DNA from 3 places in the Fructobacillus sp. ESL1117 genome. Region 3 is predicted to be linked to each of the others. Evidence: predicted binding sites of a transcription regulator. Region 3 holds the regulator's gene; each other region holds the start of a gene.
The links. The regulator LexA, encoded in region 3, represses DNA repair genes until DNA is damaged. The targets are predictions, from matches to a motif close to CNAACANNTGTTNG.
Positions count from the first base shown of each region.

Region 1 (3,260 bases), 310 kb from region 3:
AGAATGTCTTCGTCATTCACCTTGAGTCTTTCCAGCAATTTTTGATTGATTACAAGGTTGATGGTCGCGAAGTAACACCAAACTTAAACGCCTTCTACCACGATCAAAATACCCTTTCGTTTGATAACTTCTACAACCAAGTTGGACAAGGAAAGACATCTGATGCTGAAATGATGCAGGAAAATTCCTTGTACGGACTTTCAACCGGATCAGCAATGACCAAGTACGGTTCCAGCAATACCTTTGAGGCGACACCGGCCATCCTAGGCCAACAGGGCTACACTTCTGCCGCCTTTCATGGTGATGTGCCAACCTTCTGGAACCGAAACAATACTTATAAGTCCTTTGGCTATAATTATTTCTTCTCAAAGAACTTCTATAAGGATAGCGATAAGCCAAGTTATAACGTTGGTTATGGAATGAAGGATAAGATTTTCTTGAAGGATACTGCTCAGTATATCGAACAGTTACCACAGCCATTCTATGCCAAGTTAATTACGGTGACGAACCACTACCCATATGAAATTGATAAGGAAGATACTGATTTCCCAGCTACAAAGACTGGTGACACTACAGTTGATGGTTATGTTCAAACAGCGCACTATCTTGATCAGGCTTTTGGTGAACTGATGGCTTATCTCAAGCAGGCTGGCTTGTACGATAACTCTGTCTTTGTTTTGTACGGTGACCATTATGGTATTTCTGAAAATCATAAGCCTGCCATTGCGAAATTATTGGGTAAGACTTCTGTTAGCGATTACGACTTGGCCCAATTCCAAAAGGTGCCATTCATGATTCATGCAACTGGCTTGCAGGGTGGAATCAACGATACCTACGGTGGTGAAATCGATATGATGCCAACTTTGATGAACCTTTTGGGGGTTTCAACAGAAGGGATGACCATGTTCGGTCACGATTTGTTGTCAACTCAAAATCCACAAATTGTTGCTTTCCGTGATGGTGATTGGACGACACCAACTTATACAAAGTATAAGAACCAGTACTTCGATAGTAAGACTGGTCAGAAATTGTCAATCGATAATAATCCAGCGTTAAAGGCAACGGCGCAGCGAGTGCAATCATACGTTGATGAATCGCTATCAAATTCGGATAAGGTAATTACAGGTGATTTGCTTCGCTTTGATAAGAACCGTTGGAACTTCCACCAAATTGATAAAAAATCGTACGACTATACGAGGGCCAATACCTTGAAAGCATTGAAGGCGAGTCAGTCGTCGAGTCCAACTTCGATTTTAGCCTTACGTAACGGCCAATCGACTGTAGCAGATTATAAGACTGATGCACCAGAGTTGAAATAAAAAACAAAACAAGAAAACGGACACGTTCAAGTAATAGAACATGTGTTCGTTTTTTGTTATATTTGTTATAATATTCCTGAATGATTTTTTTACCAGGCGAGGAGGATTTATCTTGATTACACCGCAAAAAGATCAAAGCTTTGAAGTCGTTTCAAAGTACCAACCGACTGGTGATCAGCCGAAAGCGATTGATAAACTCGTGAAGGGTTTAAAAAATGGCGTCAAGGAGCAAATTTTGCTCGGGGCAACGGGAACTGGGAAAACATTTACAATTTCCAATGTGATTGCTCAAAACAATAAGCCCACCTTGGTCCTGTCACACAACAAGACCCTGGCTGGTCAGCTCTATTCAGAATTAAAGGAATTCTTCCCACATAATGCGGTTGAATACTTTGTTTCTTATTATGATTACTACCAGCCAGAGGCTTATGTTCCTTCTTCAGATACCTTTATTGAGAAGGATTCCGCGATTAATGACGAAATTGACCAATTGCGTAATTCGGCAACCGCTTCACTTTTTGAGCGTAATGATACGATTGTTGTTGCTTCAGTCTCGTCAATCTTTGGTTTGGGTGACCCGCACCAGTACCAAAACCACGTGATTTCCTTGCGGGTCGGTAACGAATATGGTCGCAATCAATTGATGCGCGACCTGGTTGACATTCAATTTACTCGAAACGATATTGACTTTCAGCGTGGAACTTTCCGGGTGCGCGGCGATGTGATTGAAATTTTCCCGGCCTCCCAGGATGAGCTGGCCATGCGAGTTGAGTTCTTTGGCGATGAAATTGACCGCATTCGACAAATCTCAGCCTTGACGGGTCAAGTTGTTTCTGAACGCGACCATGTGGCGATTTTTCCGGCTAAACACTTTATGACTGATGATGAACGGATGAAGGCAGCCCTGATTGGTATTCGCCAGGAAATGGAAGACCAGGTCAAGAAATTTGAAAAAGAAGGAAAACTTCTTGAAGCCCAAAGGATTAAGCAACGAACCGAATATGACCTCGCCATGTTGAATGAAATGGGCTTTACTTCTGGAATTGAAAATTATTCGCGCTGGATGGACGGACGCAAAGAAGGGGAACCACCATTTACCCTTCTTGACTTCTTTCCCGATGATTTTTTGCTTGTTGTCGATGAAAGTCACGTGACGATGCCACAGGTGCGCGGAATGTACAATGGTGACCGTGCTCGAAAGCAAACTTTGGTTGATTATGGTTTCCGTCTCCCTTCAGCATTAGATAACCGTCCTCTGCAATTACCAGAGTTTGAAAAACATGTTAATCAAATCATTTATATGTCGGCCACGCCAGGTGATTACGAACTTTCTCGGGTACCCAAACGTGACATTGTTGAGCAAATTATCCGGCCAACCGGCTTGCTCGATCCGGAGATTGAAGTCCGCCCAGTGATGGGGCAGATCGACGACTTAGTCGGTGAAATTAACCTGCGGGTAGAGCGCAATGAGCGCGTCTTTATTACAACGCTGACAAAGCGGATGTCAGAGGATTTGACGGACTATTTGAAGGACGTTGGTATTAAAGTAGCTTACCTGCATTCCGATATTAAGACGCTTGAACGAACGGCCATTATCCGTGATTTGCGATTGGGAAAGTACGATGTGCTCGTCGGTATTAACTTGTTACGTGAAGGGATTGATGTCCCCGAAACCTCTTTGGTAGCCATTTTGGATGCTGATAAAGAAGGTTTCTTGCGTAATCCTCGCTCGTTGATTCAAACAATTGGTCGGGCTGCACGAAATGCAAACGGCCACGTGATTATGTATGCCGATAAGGTGACAAGGGCGATGCAGGAGGCGATGGATGAAACGGCTCGTCGTCGTGACATTCAGATGGCTTATAACAAGGAACATGGCATCACGCCACAAACAATTAAAAAAGAAATTCGCGACTTAATTAGTGCAAGCAAGGCGGCTGA
Region 1 covers NZ_CP196385.1:763,184-766,443, reverse strand. The annotation lists gene ACSYSH_RS03240 (LTA synthase family protein) at 1-1,319, shown strand, start outside; gene uvrB (excinuclease ABC subunit UvrB) at 1,432-3,260, shown strand, end outside.
Region 1: uvrB (excinuclease ABC subunit UvrB) is a predicted target of LexA. The motif match lies at 1,355-1,368, and genes of this name have one in related genera.

Region 2 (3,260 bases), 430 kb from region 3:
ACGTTTTTGCTTAGATGATGTTGTCCAGTGCGGCAAACGGCTTTTTGAAGGTGGTCGTTTGACTCGCTTAGTATTAGAAAAGTAAGAGAAAAAATGGCTGAATATTTAGCAAGCGAAGTTAGTCAACAGTTACGAGAAGCACGATTGGAAAAAGGTTATACAATCGACCAGTTGGCCGAGATGACCAAAATTCAACCTCGCTTCTTACAAGCAATTGAAGATGGTGACCAGGATGTTTTACCTGGTCAATTTTATGCTCGGGCATTTGCTAAGCAATTTGCAGCAGCTGTTGGTTTAAACCCGGATGAACTTTTTGATGAAGTTGAATTTGATCCACAGGTAATTAGTGATTTATCCCATGCACACCGTGATGAAGATGGCGTCGTTCGAGCTGGGGTTAATAATTCAGAGGCCTTTAAGTCACGTTTCCGTGGCTTTATTCCAAGAATTTGGCTTGCAATTATCGTTGTTGCCGTTTTGTTGGTTGCTTGGTTTGTGGTTACACGGGCCAGTTCAGGTTCCAATTCGTCTAACGGTGGTAACCAAGTTGAGGTTGCATCGTCATCGGTACCACAGTCATCATCGTCAGCAATGGTATCCTCCTCAAGTGCGAACAGTGGCATTAACCTCGGGACTGCAACCACCAATACCGCCCAGTTGACGACCACCTATACTGTAGGTGGGCAACTGGCTAATACGCATACTATTGTAGCCAAAGGTCAAAATGGTGGTTCGATGTTTAAGGTAACTGACGGAACCGGTAAGGTCTTATACAACGCTTGGTTGAATCAAACTGATGAAAAAAGTGTTGAAGTGCCAGCCAATACGGCTATTGTCAATATTCAAGTTTCACAAGTGAGCCACGTGAACTTAACGATTAACAACCAACACATTGATTTGCCAAACTTGCCAACCAATCCAGCTCCAACGACCTGGAACGTTGTCTTGAATTTGAATAAGTGAGAACAAAATGAACCTACCAAATAAACTAACGGTCTTTCGAATCATCTTGATTCCAGTTTTCATGTTCCTTTTGATTTACTCAAAGGGTTCAACAATTTTGAATGCTGAGATAGGCCTGACCCTTTCATGGGTCTTGGCAGCAATCGTCTTTGCCGTGGCTTGCATTACTGATTTCTTAGATGGGCAAATTGCTCGTCGTAAGCACTTGGTTACGAATTTCGGTAAATTCTTTGATCCGTTAGCTGATAAACTTCTGGTTATGACTGCTTTGATTTACCTGACTGCTTTTCATCAAGTTCCTGCCTGGATTACTGCAGTTATTGTTATCCGGGAATTAGCGGTCACTGGTCTACGGACTCTAGTTGTTGAAAATAACGGAACGGTCATGGCTGCTGCCTGGCCTGGCAAGATTAAAACATTTTCCCAGATGTTTGCTATTTTCTTCCTTTACTTGAAGGATTGGCCATTCGCCCTTGTTGACTTCCCAATCGGGCAAGTGCTCTTGTATATTGCCGTTTGCTTTACAATCTATTCAGGAATTGAATATTTCTGGAAAAGCCGCTCGGTTTTTGCAGACGGATTATAAGCGCTATAAGCGCTTTTTTCGTCCAATAAAATAGAGACAAAAACAACGCGAACAAATGTTCGCAAAACCCTTGCATTTTGTTGAAAAAGTCCGTACACTGTTGATAGACATTGAAGGAGTATCAAGCATGGTTGCAAAAAAGACAAGCGATGATAACAAGAAGGATGGCCGTCAGGCTGCCTTAAATGAAGCTTTAAAGAAAATTGAAAAAAACTTTGGAAAAGGTTCGATCATGACGTTGGGCGATAATGCCTTAACGCAGGTAGAGACCTCACCTTCTGGGTCCGTCAAATTGGATGTTGCCTTAGGAGTTGGGGGCTACCCAAAGGGACGAATTATTGAAGTTTATGGGCCTGAATCATCAGGTAAGACGACGATTGCTTTGCATGCAGTAGCTGAAATTCAAAAAAATGGTGGCACTGCTGCCTATATTGATGCCGAAAACGCTTTGGACGTAAAGTATGCTGAAGCTTTAGGTGTTAAAAAGGATGAGTTGCTGTTGTCACAGCCAGATACTGGTGAACAAGGATTGGAAATTGCTGATGCCTTGGTTCAATCTGGCGCCGTCGACATGGTCGTGGTCGATTCCGTTGCTGCCCTGGTTCCCCGTGTAGAAATTGAAGGTGAGATGGGGGATGCCCACGTTGGTTTGCAGGCACGGTTGATGTCGCAAGCCTTACGAAAGCTAGCTGGAACGTTGAACCGGACGGGAACAATTGCTATCTTTATTAACCAAATCCGTGAAAAAGTTGGCGTAATGTTTGGAAACCCCGAAACAACGCCAGGTGGCCGAGCTTTGAAGTTCTACTCAACGATTCGATTAGAGGTTCGTCGTTCAACTCAAATTAAAGACGGTTCCGATGTTACTGGTAACTTGACCAAGGTCAAGGTCGTGAAAAATAAGGTTGCGCCACCCTTTAAGGTTGCTGAAGTGGATATCATGTATGGAAAGGGAATCTCACAAACTGGTGAAATTCTTGATTTGGCTGTTGATCAAGATATTATTGATAAGGCTGGTGCATGGTATGCCTATAATGGGGAACGAATTGGCCAAGGTCGCGAAAAGGCCAAGGAATATTTGGATGACCCTGAGCACGTTGCTCTGAAGGAAGATATCTACACACAAGTGCGGAATGCTTATGGCATTGGCGATGAACCAGCTGTTGCTGCTGGCCCTGATGAAAGTGATAGCAAAAGTGCAGAAAATCACGATAACGACGGGCTTACTGACGAACCAATTATTTAGAAATAGTAATAATAAATTAATATTAAAAAGCGTTGTAGAACGCTTTTTTTTGTTATAATGTGTTTGTTCTTAACTGAAGTGAATGATTTATTTTCACACAAATTATTTAAATTAGTTTGGAATGGACACTTGTTGTTGTAGGATAATCTTTTGCACCCAGTTGGGAGAAGAGGAATCATGCAAAGATCGCATCGCGGGTCATGGATAGTGGCCTCTGTCGTCGTTGTACTTGCCATCATCTTGGGAATTGCCTATCAAAACCGAGACAAGCAAGCCAACACCGCACCCATTACTGCAGTTGGCTCAACTGCACTGCAACCATTGGTTGAAGCCGCTGGGGAGGACTATCAACGTTCTCACCCTGGTGTCTCCATTACCGTTCAAGGTGGCGGAAGTGGTACGGGTCTGTCGCAAATAGCGCAAGGGGCTGTTTCCCTCGGGAATTCAGATCTCTTCGCTGAAGAA
Region 2 covers NZ_CP196385.1:15,859-19,118, forward strand. The annotation lists gene yfmH (EF-P 5-aminopentanol modification-associated protein YfmH) at 1-85, shown strand, start outside; gene ACSYSH_RS00090 (helix-turn-helix domain-containing protein) at 94-963, shown strand; gene pgsA (CDP-diacylglycerol--glycerol-3-phosphate 3-phosphatidyltransferase) at 971-1,549, shown strand; gene recA (recombinase RecA) at 1,677-2,795, shown strand; gene ACSYSH_RS00105 (phosphate ABC transporter substrate-binding protein PstS family protein) at 2,973-3,260, shown strand, end outside.
Region 2: recA (recombinase RecA) is a predicted target of LexA. The motif match lies at 1,598-1,611, and genes of this name have one in related genera.

Region 3 (3,260 bases):
TGGCAGCAGCAACCAAAACGACCATTCCTGACCAAGTGAAGAATTTATTCCAGCGACCTATTCGTCATCAGACCTTTATTCAGGCAGCTGATATTCAAAGGCAAATTGAAAGCGCCTTGAAGACAGAATGATTTTCTTATGTTGATGATTATGTCATTTAAAAAAGAAAGAGAGAATTTTTTATGGTAGCAAAGACAGCCTATAATGTGGCGGTACTCGGTGCAACGGGTGCTGTTGGACGTCGAATTTTGGACCAATTGGCTCAATCAACGATTCCGGTTGGTGAGGTCAAGGCTTTGGCTTCTGCTCGTTCAGCCGGTCAAAAAATCAGCTTTAAGAATCAGGAGTTAACCGTTGCAGAAGCAACGGAAGATTCCTTTACTGATGTTGATCTTGTGCTGGCCTCTGCTGGTGGATCAACTTCAAAGACTTTGGCTCCGGCAGCTGTTAAAGCTGGTGCGGTTGTTGTTGACAATTCTTCTTACTGGCGGATGAATGATCAGGTGCCATTGGTCGTCCCAGAAGTTAATGCCGCTGCGTTAAAGGAGCATCAAGGAATTATTGCTAACCCTAATTGCTCAACGACGCAATTGGTGATGGCGCTTGACCCAGTTTACCGACAATTTGGCTTGAACCAGGTGATTATTTCGACTTATCAGGCGGCCTCAGGTGCTGGAAAAGCAGCGATGGACGAAGTTTTGGCTGAAGCACAGGCTCGTTTGTTGGGAGATAACATGGCGGAGTTAGCCCATGTTTTACCTGTGAAGGGTGATAAAAAGCATTTCCCCTTGGCCTTTAACTTGCTGCCACAAATTGATGTCTTCGAAGAGGAAGGTTACACACACGAAGAATACAAGATGATCCATGAAACGAAAAAGATTATCTTGGGCGACAAGAATGCTAAGGACATTAAGGTGACGGGTACGGCTGTTCGCGTGCCAGTTATGATTGGTCATGGTGAAAGTGTCTATATTGATACTGGTGACGAAAACGTGACGCCTGACCAAATTCGTCAGGCAATTGGTGCCGTTGATAACGTGATTATTGAAGATGACCCAGCCACACAAACCTACCCTCAACCTCTTTTGGCTGAAGGTAAGCGGGAAACGTTTGTTGGTCGCATTCGCCCTGATTTGGAAAATCCGGGTGCTTTCCACTTGTGGGTTGTTTCTGACAATTTGCTGAAGGGCGCTGCCTGGAATACGGTTGAAATTGCCCAAACATTGGTTGAAATGGACCTGGTCCGTGTCCCCGCGGAATCAAGCTTTGCATAAATAATTTTGATAGAGCCACCGACTGAAAAATTGGTGGCTTTTTTAGTGCTGCTATTTTGGGGTTAAAAAAACTCTACTACATTTTGTAGTAGAGCCTTGAGCAAGTTGTTTTTAGTAAATAGCATCACGGTAAAGGGAGACGACTTTTCCCAAAATGGACACAGATTCCAAAATAATAGGCGCCATTGTATCGTTTTCTGGTTGCAGGCGGTAGTGACCGCCTTCTTGGAAGAAGCGCTTGACCGTGGCCTCGTTGTCTTCGTTCATGGCAACAACAATATCACCGTTGTCGGCATTTTGTTGCCGACGAACAATCACCTTGTCGCCATCTAAAATACCGATATTAATCATTGATTCACCGCGAACGTTGAGCATAAAGAGATCACCATCGTAGGGAATTAGATTTTCTGGAATGGGGAAGAATTCGGTTGCTTCTTGTTCGACTGCTAGAATTGGTTGACCAGCTGTCACTAATCCTAAGAGTGGAATCTTGCCCGAAGTGGCTGAAATACCAAGAATTTCAAAACCGGCTGGTGTTACTTCAATCGCCCGAGCCTTGGTTCCTTCGCCTTTCTTCTCAAGGTAGCCGTTTTTAATCAAACGGGCAATGTGACCGTGGATGGTCGAAGAAGAAGATAGGCCGACTGCTTCACCAATTTCACGAATAGTGGGTGGGAAACCGTTTTTACTTTGATAGTCGTGAATAAATCTCAAGACTTGAATTTGTTTTGAATCAGAACTTGCCATATGTACTTTCCTACCTGTATTTACTATGTTTATCTTAGCGAATTTTAACTCGAAAAGCAAACAAATGTTCGCAAAAAAAGCTTAAGAAATATTAAATTTTATTACAAAAAGGGGATTAAATTTAAAATAGTGGATAAAGGGATGTTTTATGCAAGTTATCGACTCGTTTTCCACTGTTTTTGTAAAAAGATACTGTCAAGCCAACCTTTATGCTATAATATTTTATAGATTTTCGTAGTTAAAGGAGACCAATAATGGTTATATTAGTTGGAATTTTGGCTTTGGTCGTTGGTTTGGTTGGGGGATTCTTCTTGGCCCGCTTTACGATGAAGTCATACTTGGCGAAGAACCCACCGATTTCAGAAGAAATGATGAAATCAATGATGATGTCAATGGGCCAGAAGCCATCACAAAAGAAGTTGAATCAGATGATGGCTCAAATGAAGGCGCAAAATGCCAAAGCACAAAAAAAATAAGCCCAGCGGCTTATTTTTTTTGTGCTTTTGGATCAACGTAAACCCAGTTTGGATCAATTTCTTTGTCCAAAGCATCAAAGGATTCTTGAATCTTTTGATTGTATTCGGCAATTTTTTCGTCCGTCAAGCGGGCTTTGGGGTCAATTGCGATTGGTTCACCAAAATTAATTGTGGTATTATTGCGTTTAAATAGGTGTGAAAACTTCACAGGCCCTTGGTATACTGCTGGGACAATCGGCTTCTTTGAAAGCTTGGCAATCAGGATTGATCCTGATTTTAACTTTTGAGAATGCCGTGATCCGGTTGGGAACATGATGAGCGAGCGCTGGCCATCCTTTAACTCGTTGACGGGATGTTTGATGGTATCGGCCCCAACATTGCGCCGGTCAACTGGGAAGGCGCCCAAGGTAGTAATTAAGGCACGCAAAGCGGGATTTTTGAAAAGTTCCTTCTTAGCCATAAAAATGAAACGTTTTGGGTAGGCCGCCATGGCATACCAAACGGGATCCCACCAAGAACGGTGTGGTCCAACCAAAACATAATTTTCGTTTTTTGGTAGGCGCTCCTTGTGGAGGTAGGTAACGCGACCATTAATAATGGCCACAAAGGTCACAGTAAAGACCCGGATAAAGCGATAGAATAACATCTGCTTGTCCCTTTCTAATTGACTTAACAGAATAATTTTACTTAGTTTATGGAGATATTGCAACAAACCATGGTAGCAGAAAAATTACGAGCAGGAGAACGCCTAGACGGCCTGCCA
Region 3 covers NZ_CP196385.1:449,889-453,148, reverse strand. The annotation lists gene thrC (threonine synthase) at 1-131, shown strand, start outside; gene ACSYSH_RS01900 (aspartate-semialdehyde dehydrogenase) at 183-1,274, shown strand; gene lexA (transcriptional repressor LexA) at 1,386-2,021, opposite strand; gene ACSYSH_RS01890 (YneF family protein) at 2,276-2,497, shown strand; gene ACSYSH_RS01885 (lysophospholipid acyltransferase family protein) at 2,508-3,143, opposite strand; gene ACSYSH_RS01880 (tRNA1(Val) (adenine(37)-N6)-methyltransferase) at 3,213-3,260, shown strand, end outside.